One region of the Streptomyces sp. NPDC005195 genome, then DNA from elsewhere that is predicted to be linked to it. Evidence: riboswitches for the same ligand, from Rfam matches in the RefSeq annotation. Region 1 holds a riboswitch; each other region holds the start of a gene.
The links. Region 1 has a riboswitch for cobalamin ahead of metE (5-methyltetrahydropteroyltriglutamate--homocysteine S-methyltransferase). Riboswitches for the same ligand answer to the same signal wherever they lie in the genome.
Positions count from the first base shown of each region.

Region 2: another riboswitch for cobalamin. It lies ahead of ABZV34_RS01755 (ribonucleoside-diphosphate reductase subunit alpha); the one in region 1 lies ahead of metE (5-methyltetrahydropteroyltriglutamate--homocysteine S-methyltransferase).
Region 3: another riboswitch for cobalamin. It lies ahead of ABZV34_RS20615 (cobalamin biosynthesis protein); the one in region 1 lies ahead of metE (5-methyltetrahydropteroyltriglutamate--homocysteine S-methyltransferase).

Region 1 covers NZ_JBEXHZ010000012.1:56,738-62,390, reverse strand. Annotated here, with positions in the region: gene aceB (malate synthase A) at 1-689, shown strand, start outside; gene ABZV34_RS15905 (3-hydroxybutyryl-CoA dehydrogenase) at 686-1,555, shown strand; cobalamin riboswitch at 1,758-1,948, shown strand; gene metE (5-methyltetrahydropteroyltriglutamate--homocysteine S-methyltransferase) at 2,125-4,443, shown strand; gene ABZV34_RS15895 (hypothetical protein) at 4,770-5,072, opposite strand; gene ABZV34_RS15890 (type 1 glutamine amidotransferase domain-containing protein) at 5,058-5,653, shown strand, end outside.
Region 2 covers NZ_JBEXHZ010000001.1:393,750-399,402, reverse strand. Annotated here, with positions in the region: gene ABZV34_RS01755 (ribonucleoside-diphosphate reductase subunit alpha) at 1-2,349, opposite strand, end outside; cobalamin riboswitch at 2,527-2,682, opposite strand; gene mctP (monocarboxylate uptake permease MctP) at 2,860-4,470, opposite strand; gene ABZV34_RS01745 (DUF3311 domain-containing protein) at 4,467-4,748, opposite strand; gene ABZV34_RS01740 (GntR family transcriptional regulator) at 5,056-5,653, opposite strand, start outside.
Region 3 covers NZ_JBEXHZ010000019.1:14,318-19,970, reverse strand. Annotated here, with positions in the region: gene ABZV34_RS20620 (cobyric acid synthase) at 1-296, opposite strand, end outside; gene ABZV34_RS20615 (cobalamin biosynthesis protein) at 293-1,264, opposite strand; cobalamin riboswitch at 1,369-1,504, opposite strand; gene ABZV34_RS20610 (hypothetical protein) at 1,713-1,937, opposite strand; gene ABZV34_RS20605 (inorganic phosphate transporter) at 1,950-3,194, opposite strand; gene ABZV34_RS20600 (lysozyme) at 3,374-4,135, opposite strand; gene ABZV34_RS20595 (class II aldolase/adducin family protein) at 4,332-5,060, shown strand; gene ABZV34_RS20590 (alpha/beta fold hydrolase) at 5,208-5,653, shown strand, end outside.

The DNA.
Region 1 (5,653 bases):
CCATGACCGCGTCCTTCATGCGGGCGTACACCGAACTGCTCGTGCGCACCTGCCACCGGCGGGGCGCCCATGCCATCGGCGGCATGGCCGCGCAGGTGCCGAGCGAGGACCCGGCCGCCCACGAGTCGGCGCTCGCCGAGGTCCGGCTCGACAAGGAGCGCGAGGCCGAGGACGGCTTCGACGGCTCCTGGGTCGCCCACCCCGGACTTGTCCCGGTGTGCCGCGAGGTCTTCGGCGACGTCCTCGGCGAGCGGCCCCACCAGATCGACCGGACGCGCGACGACGTCGACGTCACCGCCGCGGACCTGCTGTCGGTGCGCCGGATCAGCGGGCCGCCCACGGCGGACGGCGTGCGTACCAACATCGCTGTCACCCTCCGGTACTTCGCCGCCTGGCTGCGTGGACAGGGAGCCGTCGCCCTGGACGGCCTCATGGAGGACGCGGCGACCGCCGAGATCGCCCGCGTGCAGATCTGGCAGTGGCTACGGCACCGGGTCGTCGAGCGGGAGACCGTACAGCTGCTGCTCGACGACGAACTCGCCGCACTCGGAGCCGAGTACCCGTGGGCACCCCTCGACGAGGTCCGCTCCCTCTTCGAACGCACTGCGCTCCAGGGCGAGTTGCCGCTCTTCTTCACTCCCGACGCCTACACCCGCAACCTCGTGCGTCACGCGGAGCCCCGCTCATGAGCGCGACCGTCCGGCGCGTGGGCGTGGTCGGCGGCGGCCGGATGGGCGCCGGCATCGCCGAAGTCTGCGCGCGAGCCGGGCTCGACACGGTGGTCTGCGAAGCCGACGCCATGGCCGCGCGCGGGGCGCGGGACCAGGTGACGGCCTCTCTGGACCGTGCCGTACAGCGGGGCAGGCTGGAGCCTGCGGCGGCCCGGGACGCCCTCGCTCACCTGGTCTTCACCGCCAGCCTGGAAGACCTCGCCGACCGGCAGCTCGTCGTCGAGGCCGTCATCGAGGACGCCGACGCCAAGACCGAGGTGTTCACCGCGCTCGACAAGATCGTCGAGGATCCCGCGGCCGTCCTGGCGACCAACACCTCCTCCTTCCCCGTGATGCGCCTCGGGATGGCCACGAGCCGCGCCGACCGGGTGGTGGGGCTGCACTTCTTCAACCCCGTGCCCGTACTGCCGCTGGTGGAGATCGTGACCTCCCTGCACACGGCAACGGAGACCGTCGCCGCCGTGGAGGCCTTCGCCACCGGCACTCTCGGCAAGACGGTCATCCGCTCCCAGGACCGGGCGGGCTTCGTCGTCAACGCCCTGCTCGTGCCGTATCTGCTGGCCGCGGTCCGGATGGCGGAGTCCGGGTTCGCCACGGCGGCCGACATCGACACCGGGATGGAACTGGGCTGCGCGCACCCCATGGGGCCGCTGAGGCTGGCGGACCTGATCGGCCTGGACACCGTCGCCTCCATCGCCGAGTCCCTCTACGACGAGTTCAGGGAACCCCTCTACGCCCCGCCTCCACTGCTCCAACGGATGGTGCAGGCGGGGCTGCTGGGCCGCAAGGCCGGCCGGGGGTTCCACACCTACGGCCAGGACTGAGCATCCTGGCGCGATCCGGGCTGAGGGGCCCGGACCGCACCGCCGGTCGAGGGTCCGGCGGCTGTTCACCGAGGAGGGGCGGGAAGCCCGAGTACGGCGCTTCCCGCCCCGGCGCGTCCCCGGGCGCGGGTCCCGGTTCACCGCCCGAATGCCGGACGTGATCCGCCGGACGGGGCGTGCGCCCCGTAGGGTGGCCGGTGCAGCTGGTTCGCCCCGTCCGCCAGGCGGGATGCGTCGTAAGAGGGAACCCGGTGGGAATCCGGGACTGCCCCGCAGCGGTGAGCGGGAACGACCGCCGTCATACGCACTGGGCCCGACCGGGCCTGGGAAGCGACGGCCAGTAGGTGTTCTCTCTTCGGAGAACGTGCTCGCGAGTCCGAAGACCTGCCCGTTGCCCGCGTGCGAGCCCTCGTGCGCGGACATCCCGGTGACCCCGTGGGCGGGTCGGCGTACATGTCAGGCGGACGACCGCGCTGTGCCGCGCGGGGTTTCTCCGTCTGGTTCGTCACCCCTTCGCGTCCGCGTCCCGTCCCGGGATCCCAGGGAGATATCTCGCGAAGGAGATTTCCGTGACAGCGAAGTCCGCAGCCGCGGCAGCACGGGCCACCGTGTACGGCTACCCCCGCCAGGGCCAGCACCGGGAACTGAAGAAGGCGGTCGAGGGCTACTGGAAGGGCCGCGCCGACGCCCACGCTCTCCGGGCCACGGCCGCTGATCTGCGCCGCGACAACTGGCGGAGCCTGGCGGAGGCCGGCATCCACGAGGTACCCACCGGCGACTTCTCGTACTACGACCACGTCCTCGACACCAGTGTCATGGTCGGCGCGATCCCCGAGCGCCACCGCGCCGCCGTCGAAGCCGACCCGCTCGACGGGTACTTCGCGATGGCGCGCGGCACCCAGGACGTGGCGCCCCTGGAGATGACCAAGTGGTTCGATACCAACTACCACTATCTGGTCCCCGAGTTGGGACCCGACACCGTCTTCACGGCCGACTCCGCCAAGCAGGTCGCCGAGCTCGGTGAAGCACTCGCCCTCGGCCTCACGCCCCGGCCCGTCCTCGTCGGGCCGGTCACCTATCTCCTGCTGGCCAAGCCGGCGCCCGGAGTCGGCGCGGACTTCGAACCGCTGACCCTGCTGGACCGGCTGCTGCCCGTCTACGCCCAAGTACTCGCAGACCTGCGCGCGGCAGGCGCCGAGTGGATCCAACTCGACGAACCGGCTCTGGTCCAGGACCGCACCCCCGCCGAGCTGAAGGCGACTGAGCGTTCCTACCGCGAACTGGGAGGGCTCGCCGACCGGCCGAAGCTGCTGGTCGCCTCGTACTTCGGCCGCCTCGGCGACGCCCTGCCCGTCCTCGCCAAGGCCCCCGTCGAGGGACTCGCCCTGGACTTCACGGAGTCGGCCTCCGCCCATCTGGACGCGCTCGCGGGCGTGGGCGGACTGCCCGGAAAGCGCCTCGTCGCCGGTGTCGTCGACGGCCGCAACATCTGGGTCAACGACCTGGAGAAGTCCCTCAGCACCCTCGGCACTCTGCTCGGACTGGCCGACCGCGTCGACGTGGCCGCCTCCTGCTCCCTGCTCCACGTCCCGCTCGACGCGTCCGCGGAACGGGACATCGACCCGCGGATCCTGCGCTGGCTCGCCTTCGCCCGCCAGAAGACGACCGAGATCGCCACGCTCGCCAAGGGCCTCGGCCAGGGCACCGACGCCATCGCCGCCGAACTGGCCGCCAACCGCGCCGGTCTCGCCTCCCGGGCAGCCTCCGCGATCACCCACGATCCGGCGGTACGCGCCCGCACCACCGCCGTGACGGACACCGACGCCCGCCGCTCCCAGCCGTACACCCAGCGCGCCACCGCCCAGCGCGCGCACCTGCGTCTCCCCCTCCTGCCGACCACCACCATCGGCTCCTTCCCGCAGACCGCCGAACTGCGCACCGCACGAGCCGAACTGCGCACCGGCCGGATCGACGTCGCCGGATACGAGAAACGCGTCAGGGCGGAGATCGGCGAGGTGATCTCCTTCCAGGAGAAGACCGGCATCGACGTCCTCGTGCACGGCGAAGCCGAACGCAACGACATGGTGCAGTACTTCGCCGAACAGCTCACGGGCTACCTCGCCACCCAGCACGGATGGGTCCAGTCCTACGGCACCCGCTACGTCCGCCCGCCGATCCTGGCCGGCGACATCTCGCGGCCCGAACCCATGACCGTGCGCTGGACCACTTACGCCCAGTCGCTCACCACCAAACCCGTCAAGGGCATGCTCACCGGACCCGTCACCATGCTCGCCTGGTCCTTCGTCCGCGACGACCAGCCCCTCGCCGACACCGCCCGCCAGGTCGCCCTCGCCCTGCGCGACGAGGTCGACGACCTGGAGAGCGCGGGTACCTCGGTCATCCAGGTCGACGAACCCGCGCTGCGCGAGACCCTGCCCCTGCGCGCCGCCGACCGCCCCGCCTACCTGGACTGGGCCACCCAGGCCTTCCGGCTCACCACCGGCGGCGTACGCCCGGACACCCAGATCCACACCCACATGTGCTACGCCGAGTTCGGTGACATCGTGCAGGCCATCGACGACCTCGACGCGGACGTCATCAGCCTGGAAGCCGCCCGCTCCCACATGCAGGTCGCCCGCGAACTCGCCGCCCACGGCTACCCGCGCGAGGCCGGACCCGGCGTCTACGACATCCACTCACCCCGCGTACCCAGCGCCGACGAAGCCGCCCGACTGCTGCGCACCGGACTCGAGGCCATCCCCGCCGAACGCCTGTGGGTCAACCCCGACTGCGGCCTGAAGACCCGCGCCTGGCCCGAGACCCGTGCCTCGCTGGAGAGTCTGGTCACCGCCGCCCTGACGGTTCGCGCGGAGCTGTCCGCTCCCTGATCCCCGTACGGCGGGCTGGGAGACCGCGGCTGGCGCTCTCCCAGCCCGCCGGTGGCCCGCCGCACCACGAGGCGCCGCACCACAAGGAGGCACTGACCATGAAGCGACAGCCGCGCACGGCGTCGTGAACGGCGAGCCGATGGCCGCGCTGTCCCCGCGCGGCTTCGGAAGTCCCGACGCGACACGGCGCCGGCTCGGCGGCCAGGGCGCGGGGCTGCGGTCCCTGCGGGCGGCCCCTCGTCGCGATGACCGAGTTCCTCGAGAAGCCACCCGGCCCGTTCGCTCATCAGGAGCCGGGCGGGTTTCCCGGCCACCGGGGATGAACGCTAATCAAGTCGCCCGGTGAGCGGGGTGGTTCGGCCAGTGGTAGTGGTGTGGCCTCGGGCATCCCGTGGCGCTGCCGGCTCCCGGGCGCTCCAGCTGGCCAGCAGTTTCCACGCGTCCTGTGAGGCCTGGTCCTGGGCCGGGAGGTAGAGGAACAGGGTCTGGTCGTTCTCCCCCGGCATCGTGAAGGCCTGGTAGTCGACGGTCAGGTCGCCGACGACGGGATGGCGGTGGCGTTTGTGACCGTGGGTGCGGTCGAAGACCTTGTGGTCGGCCCACCCGTGGCGGAAGTGCTGACTCTTCATCGCCAGCTCGCCCACCAGCTCCGTTACTGGGCCGAGGAGTTCGCGGTCCCGCACCGCATCCTGACCGAGGCCGGGTTCACCGTCGACATCGCCGCCCCCGTGGGCGGCAAGCCGGCCGCCGACCCCGTGAGTCTGCGACCGGAGGCCGCGGGCCCTGAGGCCGAGGCCTTCGCCGCCTACATCGACGCGGCGGCCGAGGCGCTCGCCAACCCCACGGCGCTGTCCGACGTCAACACGCCTGACTACGACGCGATCTTCGTGCCCGTCGGGCACGGCCCGATGGAGGACCTGGCCCACGACCCCGACCTCGGCCGCATCCTGGTCGAGGCCGACGCCGCGGGGAAGATCATCGCCCCTGTGTGCCACGGTCCGGCCGCGCTGCTGTCGGCGAACCTGCCCGGCGGACGCTGGCTCTTCGCCGGACGCACACTGACCATGTTCACCAACGAGGAGGAACGGCTCAACGGCACCGCCGACCAGGCACCGTGGCTGGTGGAGACCGTCCTCAAGGCACGCGGTGCCGTCGTCCGGTCCGCCGACAAGGCCTGGAACGCACACGTCGTCGTCGACGGCAACCTCTA
Region 2 (5,653 bases), on a different contig from region 1:
GGACTCGGGGTTCTCAAGGGAGCAGGCGACGGCGTCGGGGTCGGCGACCTGCTGGAGGGGGATCGTCTTCTCGGGCCGGGCCTGCGCCTGGGCGGCACGGGCGATGCGGGTCGCGGGGCGCGAGCGCAGGTAGTACGTCGTCTTCAGGCCCGACTTCCAGGCGTACGCGTACATCGAGGAGAGCTTGCCGATGGTCGGCGTCTCCAGGAAGAGGTTCAGCGACTGGGCCTGGTCCAGGAACGGAGTACGGGCCGCGGCCATGTCGATGAGGCCGCGCTGCGGGATCTCCCACGCCGTGCGGTACAGGTCGCGGACGTCCTGCGGCACCCATGTGAAGCCCTGCACCGAGCCGTTCGACTCGCGCAGCGCCTCCCGGGTCTGCGCGTCCCACACCCCGAGCTTCTTCAGCTCGGCCACCAGGTAGGAGTTGACCTGGAGGAACTCACCGGAGAGCGTCTCGCGCTTGAAGAGGTTCGAGACCTGCGGCTCGATGCACTCGTACACGCCCGCGATGGACGCGATCGTCGCGGTGGGCGCGATGGCGAGCAGGAGCGAGTTGCGCATGCCGACCGCGGCGATGCGCTCCCGCAGCGCCGCCCAGCGCTCCGGCCAGTTCAGCTCGACGGCGAAGTGGTCGGGGTGCAGCACACCGCGGGCGGTACGGGTCTTCTCCCAGGCCGGCAGCGGGCCGTTGCGCTCGGCGAGGTCGGCCGAGGCCTCGTAGGCGGCGAGCATGATGCGCTCGGCGATGCGGGTGGAGAGCGCGCGGGCGGCGGGCGAGTCGAAGGGCAGACGCAGCTTGAAGAAGACGTCCTGGAGGCCCATCGCGCCGAGGCCGACGGGGCGCCACTTGGCGTTCGACCGGCCCGCCTGCTCGGTCGGGTAGAAGTTGATGTCGACGACGCGGTCGAGGAAGGTGACGGCGGTGCGGACCGTCTCGTCCAGACGCTCCCAGTCGAGGCCGCCGGTCGTCGTGTCGACGAACGCGCCGAGGTTGACCGAGCCGAGGTTGCAGACGGCCGTCTCCCCGTCGTCCGTGACCTCCAGGATCTCGGTGCACAGGTTCGAGGAGTGCACGGTGTGGCCCGGCTCCGCCGTCTGGTTGGCCGTGCGGTTGGCGGCGTCCTTGAACGTCATCCAGCCATTGCCGGTCTGCGCCAGGGTGCGCATCATGCGGCCGTAGAGATCGCGGGCCGGGATGGTCTTCTTCGCCAGGCCCTTCGCCTCCGCCGCACGGTACGCCGCGTCGAACTCCGCGCCCCACAGGTCGACCAGCTCGGGCACGTCCGAGGGGGAGAACAGGGACCACTGCGCGTCGGCGTCGACCCGGCGCATGAACTCGTCCGGGATCCAGTGCGCGAGGTTCAGGTTGTGCGTACGGCGGGCGTCCTCACCGGTGTTGTCACGCAGCTCCAGGAACTCCTCGATGTCGGAGTGCCAGGTCTCCAGGTAGACCGCGGCGGCGCCCTTGCGCCGGCCGCCCTGGTTCACCGCGGCGACCGAGGCGTCGAGGGTCTTCAGGAACGGGACGATGCCGTTGGAGTGCCCGTTCGTGCCGCGGATCAGTGAACCGCGGGAGCGGATGCGGGAGTAGGACAGCCCGATGCCGCCCGCGTGCTTCGACAGGCGCGCGACCTGGTGGTAGCGGTCGTAGATGGAGTCCAGCTCGTCCAGCGGGGAGTCGAGGAGGTAGCAGGACGACATCTGCGGGTGCCGCGTACCGGAGTTGAAGAGCGTGGGGGAGGAGGGGAGGTAGTCCAGGCGGCTCATCAGGCCGTAGAGCGCGGCCACTTCGTCGACGGACCGGGCCGTGTCGTCCTCCGCGAGGCCGGACGCCACCCGGAGCATGAAGTGCTGGGGGGTCTCGATGACCTTGCGGGTGATCGGGTGCCGGAGCAGGTAGCGGCTGTGCAGGGTGCGCAGGCCGAAGTAGCCGAAGCGGTCGTCGCCCGCGGTGTCGATCAGCGCGTCCAGGCGGGCCGCGTACAGGTCGACGAAGTCGGCCGTGCGGTCGGCGATCAGACCTTCGCGCCGGCCCGTGGTGATGGACTCGGAGAACGTCGTGACGCCCTGCGAGGCGGCCTCCTCCGTGATGCCGACCGTCAGCAGCCTGGCGGCCAGCCGCGAGTACGCGGGGTCCTCGGAGATGAGGCCGGCGGCCGCCTCGGTGGCCAGCTCGCGCAGCTCCGCGTCGTCCGCGCGCGTGGACCGGCCACGCAGCGCGGCGGCGGCGACCCGGCCGGGGTCGGCGCCGGGGAGGTCGGCGGTGAAGTCGGTCAGGGTACGCAGCAGCGTGGTACCGGGACCGTCCGTCTCCACCGGGGACCGCTGCGCGGACTCCGTTTCCACCGGGGCCTTCTGGGCGGAAACTGCAACCGGGTCGGCTGGCGCGATGGTCACTTGGGGCTCTCCCTCGCTCGGCACGGGGCCTGGCGGAGGGCAGCGGGACACGCGACTCCGTTACGGGTACGCGTGCGTCCACCGGCCCATTCCACGAGGCTCGGACGTCGTCGGCGCCCGGCCGGCTGGCCGGGGCACGCTGTCGGCAGGTCCTCGGACTGAAGCCCGTGCGCGAATGCGCACAAGTACACCGTTGCGGGACAGTTCCGGATTCGCACCGGATTCCCCTGCGACGACAGCGAGCATGAGCATACATCTAGTGCCGGGCTGAGGAAGCACCCCCACATGTTGTGCCGTGTCGGCTTCGGAGGGCGCTACGGAGTGTGGCTGAGAGTCAACTCGCAGGTGAGGAGGGAGAGGCCGCAGGGGTGCCGGAGGCGTGCCTCCGGGGGACGGCGACGGGCCGCCGGATGTCCCTCCGACGGCCCGCAGCGCGCTGTCGCCTTCCCCGCTTACGGCCTAGTGGCCCGCCTCCGCCGTGGCCGGGGGCAGCTCGACCTGGACCCCCGTGTCGCCGGCGTCCACCGTGTAGTCCTCCGGTGACGTCTCGTCCACGCCCTCGGGCGCCTTGAACGCCCGCAGGGCGAAGGTGAGGACGACGGAGACCACCACGTTCAGGACGAACGCCGTCAGACCGATGTAGCCGATCTCCCCGATCCCCGGGATCTCCTTCGAGCTGCCACCGAAGTGCGCCTGCGTCGGTGAGGCGACCCCGTAGGCGGCGAGCGTGCCGTAGAGCATGCCGACCGCCCAGCCGCCGAGCAGCGCCCAGCGGTGGAACCAGCGCGTGAACAGACCGCCGACCAGGGCCGGGAAGGTCTGCAGGATCCAGATGCCGCCCAGGAGCTGGAAGTTGATGGCGACGGTCTTGTCCATCGTCAGGACGAAGACCAGCGCGCCCACCTTCACCAGGAGCGAGACCAGCTTGGAGACCTTCGTCTCCTGCTGCGGGGTCGCGTCCGGCTTGATGAAGTCCCGGTAGATGTTGCGGGTGAAGAGGTTCGCGGCCGCGATGGACATGATGGCCGCGGGGACGAGGGCTCCGATGCCGATCGCGGCGAAGGCCACCCCCGCGAACCAGTCCGGGAACATGTCCTCGAAGAGCTGCGGGATGGCGAGCTGGCCGTTGGTGACCTTCACCCCGGCCGCGATCGCCATGAAGCCGAGCAGGGCGAGCAGGCCCAGCATCAGGGAGTAGAGCGGCAGGATCGTGGTGTTGCGCCGGATCACCTCACGGCTGCGGCTGGACAGCGTCGCGGTGATCGAGTGCGGGTACATGAACAGGGCGAGCGCGGAGCCGAGCGCCAGGGTGGCGTAGGTCCACTGCCCGGCCTGGGGCGGTACGATCCCGCCCGCTCCGGCCGCGGCGTACTTCTCGCTCGCCGAGTGGAAGATCTCGTCGAACCCGCCCAGCTTGATCGGGATGTAGATGATGGCCACCGCGATCACGATGTAGATCAGGGTGTCCTTCACGAACGCGATCAGGGCGGGGGCGCGCAGGCCCGAGGAGTAGGTGTACGCGGCCAGTACGCCGAAGGCGATGAGGAGCGGGAGGTCCTTGACGAACCAGTTCGTGTTCTCGCCGCCGCCGACGCCCATGACGTCCAGCACGGCCTGGATGCCGACCAGTTGGAGCGCGATGTACGGCATGGTCGCGAGGATGCCGGTGACGGCCACGGCGAGGGACAGACCCTTGGAGCCGAAGCGGCCGCGTACGAAGTCCGACGTCGTCACATAGCCGTGCTTGTGGGAGACGGACCACAGGCGGGGCAGGAACGTGAAGACCAGCGGGTAGACCAGGATCGTGTACGGCACGGCGAAGAAGCCGGCCGCGCCCGCCGCGTAGATCGCGGCCGGTACGGCGACGAAGGTGTACGCCGTGTAGAGGTCGCCGCCGAGCAGGAACCAGGTGACCCAGGTGCCGAACGACCGTCCGCCCAGGCCCCATTCGTCGAGGCTGTGCTCGTTGTCGGCCTTGCGCCAGCGCGCGGCCAGGAAACCCATGGCCGTGACGGCCACGAAGAAGATGATGAAGACGGTGAGTGCCACGCCGTTCACGCCGTCGTTCATGCGTCCACCCCGCCCTTCGTGATCGCACGGGCGCGCTGGTCACGCTGCCACAGCTGGTACGCGGTCACGGTGAGCGCGGTCGAGAGGAGCACCCACAGCATCTGGTACCAGTAGAAGAAGGGGATGCCGATGAAGGCGGGGTCGACCTTCGCGTACGAGCCGACCCACAGCATGGCCACGAACGGGGCGATCAGGCAGAGGGCGATCACCACGCGGAGCGGTGTCACCGCCCGGTCCGGTGTCACCACCGGTGGTTTCGTTTCCGGCACGTCTGACATGGGCGGCTCCGTCCCCTCGCTGGTCACCTGTGCAATGCGCAGGAAATCTAGGCGACGGTTCCGCTTTATGGAACCCCATCCCCGGCGGTGGATGTGGAGGGTTGGTGTGCGGGAGCGCGGGCGGGCCGGCCGGTGAACTCCCTTACCGGGCAGAGCGTTGCCCCGACGGCCCGGAGCGGGGCCGGCCGCGTCGCGTACCGCTCCCGCCGTGCCTCGGCCCGGACCGTGCCTCGAACGTGAAGGCGAAGTGGTACCGCGGGGGCCGCGGGGGACCGCCGGTCACCCCGGACCTCGGGATACCGGTGTGTCAGTCCTGCGGACGCTTGAGCCTGGCCACGAACTTGTAGCGGTCGCCCCGGTACACCGAGCGCACCCACTCCACCGGTTCGCCCTGCCGGTCGATCGAGTGCCGGGACAGCATCAGCATGGGCAGGCCGACGTCGGTGCCGAGCAGTCCGGCCTCGCGCGGGGTGGCCAGCGAGGTCTCGATGGTCTCCTCGGCCTCCGCGAGGTGGACGTCGTACACCTCGGCGAGCGCGGTGTAGAGCGAGGTGTACTTGACGAGCGACCGGCGCAGCGCGGGGAAGCGCTTCGCGGACAGGTGGGTCGTCTCGATCGCCATCGGCTCGCCGCTGGCCAGACGCAGCCGCTCGATGCGCAGCACCCGGCCGCCGGCCGAGATGTCGAGCAGTTCCGCGAGGGTCTCGTCGGCGGTGATGTAGCCGATGTCCAGGAGTTGCGAGGTGGGTTCCAGGCCCTGGGCGCGCATGTCCTCGGTGTACGAGGTGAGCTGGAGCGCCTGCGAGACCTTGGGCTTGGCGACGAAGGTGCCCTTGCCCTGGATGCGTTCGAGCCGGCCCTCGACGACGAGTTCCTGGAGGGCCTGGCGCACGGTCGTGCGCGAG
Region 3 (5,653 bases), on a different contig from region 1:
ATCTCGCCCACCGGCCTGCCCATGAGCACGACCTGACTGCTCCGGTCACTGCCCGGCTTGAGCAGCACGGGGTTCATGAGCGCGGTCGGTTCCACCCGCGCGGCCTGTGCCTGCATGGCCTGCGCGCGCCCGATCTCGGCGCCCTCGCGGGTCACGAAGGAGTTCAGGGACATGTTCTGTGCCTTGAAGGGCGCGACCTTGACGCCCTGGCGCACCAGCCACCGGCAGATCCCGGCGGTCACGACGCTCTTGCCGGCGTCGGAGGTGGTTCCGGCGACGAGGAGACCGCCACTCATGTCGTACGCCCCTTCGTGAGAGGTCCCTTGGCGAGCAGCCGCCCGGCCAGCAGCCGCCCCGCGGCACTCACGCCGAGGGCGAGCCAGCCGACGCGCCGCGACAGCCGTACGGCCCGTTCGATGTCGCCGACGCGCACGGCACGTCCGCCGTCGTTGAGGACGGGCCGGTGCTCGACCCGGCCGCCGTACGAGAGGGTCCCGCCGAGCCGTACCCCGAGTGATCCGGCGAACGAGGCTTCCACGGGCCCGGCGTTGGGGCTCGGATGCCGGTGGGCGTCGGCGCGCCAGGCGCGCACCGCCCCGCGCGGGTCGTCGCCGGCGACGGCGGCGAGCGCCGCGGTCAGCCGTGCTCCCGGCCAGCCCGCGACGTCGTCGAGGCGCGCGGAGGCCCAGCCGTAGCGCAGGTACCTGGCGGATCTGTGCCCGACCATGGCGTCCAGCGTGTTCACGGCGCGGAACGCGACCAGTCCGGGCACACCGCCGACGGCTCCCCACACCAGGGCGCCCACCACGGCGTCGGAGGTGTTCTCGGCGACGGACTCGACGACGGCCCGCGCGATGCCGCCGTGGTCCAGTGCCCGGGGGTCGCGCCCGCACAGGTGCGGCAGCCGCGCGCGGGCGGCCTCGACGTCACCGGAGCCGAGCGCGGCACCGACCGCCCGCGCCTCGCGCCCGAGGGAGGTGCCCCCGACGACGGCCCAAGTGGCGGCGGCCGTCAGGGCGATGGAGGCGGCAGGGGAACGGCGTACGCCACGGCCCGCGAGCGCGGCGAGCGCACCGGCGCCGCCGACACAGACGGTGGTGTGCAGCGCCCCCCAGCCGCGGTGGTCGCGCCACAGCATCCGCTCCACGGCTCCGGCGGTCCGCCCGAACGCGGCGACCGGGTGACCCCGGCGGGGATCGCCGAGCAGCAGGTCGCCGAGGAGGCCGGTGGCGGCGCCGTACGCGAAGACGCGATCGGCACGCACGGGGTCAGCCCGCCGTGGGGTGAAGTGGAACCCTCGTACTCAACAAGACCCGCAACGGGCAGCCGCGCATGGCGATATGTCCTCACTCAGGGTGTCCGCGCCCTGGTTCGACGAGACCGGCGGGGAGAGTTCCTGGCTCCCGGGGAGTTCCTTCCCCGGTCACAGTGGCGGGACCGCGCCGGATTCACACCGGCTTCCTCTTCTGTCGCCGTACTTGGCTCCGGCAGTCCACCACGGGTTGCAGGACCCGTCAACTTGCCGTTGACCTGCGAGGGGAGAGTGTGCGAAGGCCCACATGGCGAGGGCCGGGGCAGGACGCGCGCGGGGGTGCGGGAGGGCATACGCGTGGGGTGCGGGACGGCGATCCGTCCCGCACCCCACGTGAAGTGATGCCCGTATCAGGCTGTTTGCCGGAGACGGTCACCGCAGCGCCGTCACCGGCGCGCGGTCACTTGCCGACGATGAGATAGATCCCGTACGCCACCGCCGCCGCGCACGCGGCGAAGCAGACGTACGCGCCGGTGACCGCGAGAGTGGCCGAACCGCCCTGGGCGGACGCGGACTCGCGCTTGGTGAGGCCGACGATGCCGAGGGTGAAGAGGCCGACGAGGGCCACGGTGACCACGAGGCTGACTCCGAAGACGGAGCCGAGGGCTGCCCAGTCGATGTTCATGCTGTTCTGTCCTTACACCGTGGCCGGGCGGGTGGGCTCCGCGTCCGGGGACGGGATGGTGGTCTTCAGATCGCCGGACAGGTCGCCGGTGACGAGGCCCGCGGGCGGCGGGGTGACCGCGGCCATCGCGGTGGTGACGATGCCGGCCGGCTCGGCGGCGGCGTCGTTGACGTTGTCGACGGTGACCGGCTGACGCCGGGAGAGCGTCCGGATGACGCCGGCGCCGGCGACCAGCAGCGCGCCGGTGAGGACGATGCCCCAGGTGCCCTGCTTGGTCAGGAACTCGGCGGCGGCACCGGCCAGTCCGGCGGCCGGCAGGGTCAGGCCCCAGGCGACGAACATCCGGGTCGCGGTCGACCAGCGGACGACACCGCCCTTGCGGCCGAGGCCCGAGCCCATCACGGCACCGGAGCAGACCTGGGTGGTGGAGAGGGAGAAGCCGATGTGGGAGGAGGCCAGGATGGCCGTCGCGGCGCTGGTCTGGGCGGCGAAGCCCTGCTGCGGCGCGAGGTCGGTCAGCCCCTTGCCCATCGTGCGGATGATGCGCCAGCCGCCCAGGTAGGTGCCGAGCGCGATGGCGGTACCGGCCGAGACGATGACCCAGGTGGGAGGGTTCGAGCCGGGGGCGATCACACCACCGGTGACCAGGGCGAGGGTGATGATGCCCATCGTCTTCTGCGCGTCGTTCGTGCCGTGCGCCAGCGAGACCAGGCCGGCCGAGGCGATCTGCCCGGCGCGGTAGCCCTTGGCGGTCGCCCGCTGGTCGGTGCGTCCGCTGATCCGGTACGTCAGCCGGGTGGCCAGCATCGCGGCGAGTCCGGCCACGATGGGCGCGGCGACCGCGGGGAGCAGCACCTTGGTGACGACGGTCGAGCCGTTCACCGACGACCAGCCGGCCGACATGACCGCGGCGCCGATCAGACCGCCGAACAGCGCGTGGGAGGAACTGGAGGGCAGGCCCAGGAGCCAGGTCAGCAGATTCCAGAGGATGGCGCCGACGAGCGCCGCGAAGATCACTTCGGTACGTATGCCCGATTCGTTGATGAGTCCACCGGAGATCGTCTTGGCGACCTCCACGGAGAGGAACGCACCGACGAGATTCAGCACGGCGGACATGGCCACCGCCGTCTTGGGCTTCAGAGCGCCGGTCGAGATGGTCGTCGCCATCGCGTTGGCAGTGTCGTGGAAACCGTTCGTGAAATCGAACACGAGAGCGGTGACGATCACGATTCCGAGGAGGAGCGTGATGTGTTCCATTTACCCAGGCTTCTTCTTGACGTCAGTGGCAGGTGGACCGTAGGCAACCTGAGTGAACGGAAGATGAACTGAGGCAGGATTAGGGGTGTATCGAAGCACGGATCACCCCTCCGCTTGCGCCGGTATGGATGCCGGAGAGGTGACCCGTTGTTCGAACGAAGGCGGAATATCGGGCTCCGCTAACCCTTCGCGAGCCTCTTCAGCCGGGCCATGGATCCGTTGAAGAGATTCTGGTCACCCGGCAGGGTCCCCTTGTTGTCGTACTGCCAGAACGTCCAGGTCGACCAGCCGCCCGGCAGTGCGCCGGTGTCCGCGGCGTCGTAGCGGGCCAGCCAGAGGGGGTGGTCCGCGGCGAAGGCGCGGCTGTCCCCGGTGCAGGTGTTCCACCAGTGGGCGGTCGTGTAGATCACCGGGCGGCGGCCCGTCTCCTGTTCGAGCTCGTCGCTGAAGTCCTGGATCCAGTTCACGAGCCCGGCCTTGGTCATGCCGTAACACTTGTGCTTGCTGTACGGGTTGTACTCGATGTCGAGCGCGGGCGGCAGCGTCCGGCCGTCGGCCTGCCAGGCGCCCCCGTTGCGTACGAAGTACTCGGCCTGGGTGGCGCCGGACGACTTGTCCGGCATCGCGAAGTGGTAGGCGCCGTGGAGGATCCCCGCGTCGAACGCCCCGTTGTACTGCTGGTCGAAATAGGGGTTGCGGTACGTGTGGGACTCGGTGGCCTTCACGTAGACGAACCGGGCGCCCTTCGCCCTCGCCCGCTGCCAGTCGACGTACTTCTGGTGCGAGGAGACGTCATGGCCCCTGGGCGCACCGGCCGCGGCGGCCGGCGCACCGGCGAGCGCGGTTCCGGTGAGGGTGAGCGCCGCCATGGCGGCGCTCACCGCGAGGGCGCGGGCGAGGGTGTGGGCGTGGCGACGGAACGGCAGGTGACCACGGGCCATGTTTCCCCCCGGAATGGCGTCGTGCACGGTGAATCCCCCAGAGGTTAGTGGAAGATCATTCAATACATGTCGATCACCGGCCAATTGCTTCAAAGAGATGATGTGTCTATATATGCACCCTTATGGGTGCACGCCTTCCGCTCAAAAGTGCCCTCCCCGCCACCCGGTCGACGTCCGTCCTGGCAGGATCGCGGGCATGGCGGAGCGGCGGCGGGACGCGCGGGACGTGGGGGAGGGCGCACGCGGTGCGCGGGCGCGGGAGGTGGCGGACGCGTGGGGCGAACTCGTCGCGACGGCCCGCCGGACGGTGGCCGACGGGCTGGTCGTCGGAACCTCGGGCAACGTCTCCGTACGGGTCGGCGACACGGTCCTGGTCACGCCGACCGGGGTGCCCTATGACCGGCTCACGCCCGACGGCGCCGTCGGGGTCGGCCTCGACGGCCGGCAGACCCTCGGCGACCTCCGCCCCACCAGCGAACTGCCGATGCATCTGGCGGTCTACCGCGCCACCGGCGCGCGCGCCGTCGTCCACACCCACGCCCCGCACGCGACGGCGGTGTCCACCCTCGTGACCGAGCTTCCCCTGGTCCACTACATGGCGGGCGCCCTCGGTGGACCTGTCCGTGTCGCCCCTTATGCGACGTATGGAACGCCCGAGTTGGCCGAGAACATGCTCCAGGCGCTGACCCGGCGCACGGCCTGCCTCCTCCAGAACCACGGCACCGTCGCGTACGGAGACTCCCTGGACCAGGCGTACGACCGCACCGCCCAGTTGGAGTGGATGTGCCGCGTGTGGCTCCTGGCGTCGTCCGTACCGGGACTGTCGCCCGCGCTGCTGTCACGGGAACAGCTGAGGGAGGCGGGGGAGCGGCTGCGGGAGTACGGCCAGCCCGGCCCGGACGCGGACGGCGTGCCCGTCGCGTAGCGGGCGCCGCGGGGCCGTGCCGCTTCACCGCGGGGCTGTGTCGCTCCGCCGCGGTTCCGCGGGACCCCCGTCTCCGGTCCCGGACGAGGGAGCCGTCGGGCCGCGCTCCCGCTGGCCGACAACGGGATGCGCCGTGAGACTGAATCCGTGCGTACTGCCAAAGCGACGGCCGCGGCCGTCACCCTAGCCCTGGCCGCGAGCGCGGCCTCCGTGGCGGTGGGACGGTTCGCCAGCGACGCCGCGCTCAAGGTGTCGCCCGGCCGGCCCCTGCCCACCGAGCCGCGGCTGACCGTGCACGCCACGGCCCCGGGCCGGATCACGCTCACCCGTGCCCTGGCCTCCCGGCGACCGGGAACGTACGGACTGGCCGGCGACGGCTCGCACGCGGTCGTCGGCCCGGTCCTGGAGAACGCGCCCCACACCGCCGACACGGTCGTACGCCGCCTCGAACACGTCACCCACGGAACCCTGCGGCCCGGCGACCGGGTCTGGCTCACCCCGAACCTGTACGTCGGCAACCCGAGCACCGCGCTCGGCCTCGACCACGCCGACGTGGACGTGCCCGGCGAGCTGGGCCCGCTGCCCGCCTGGTT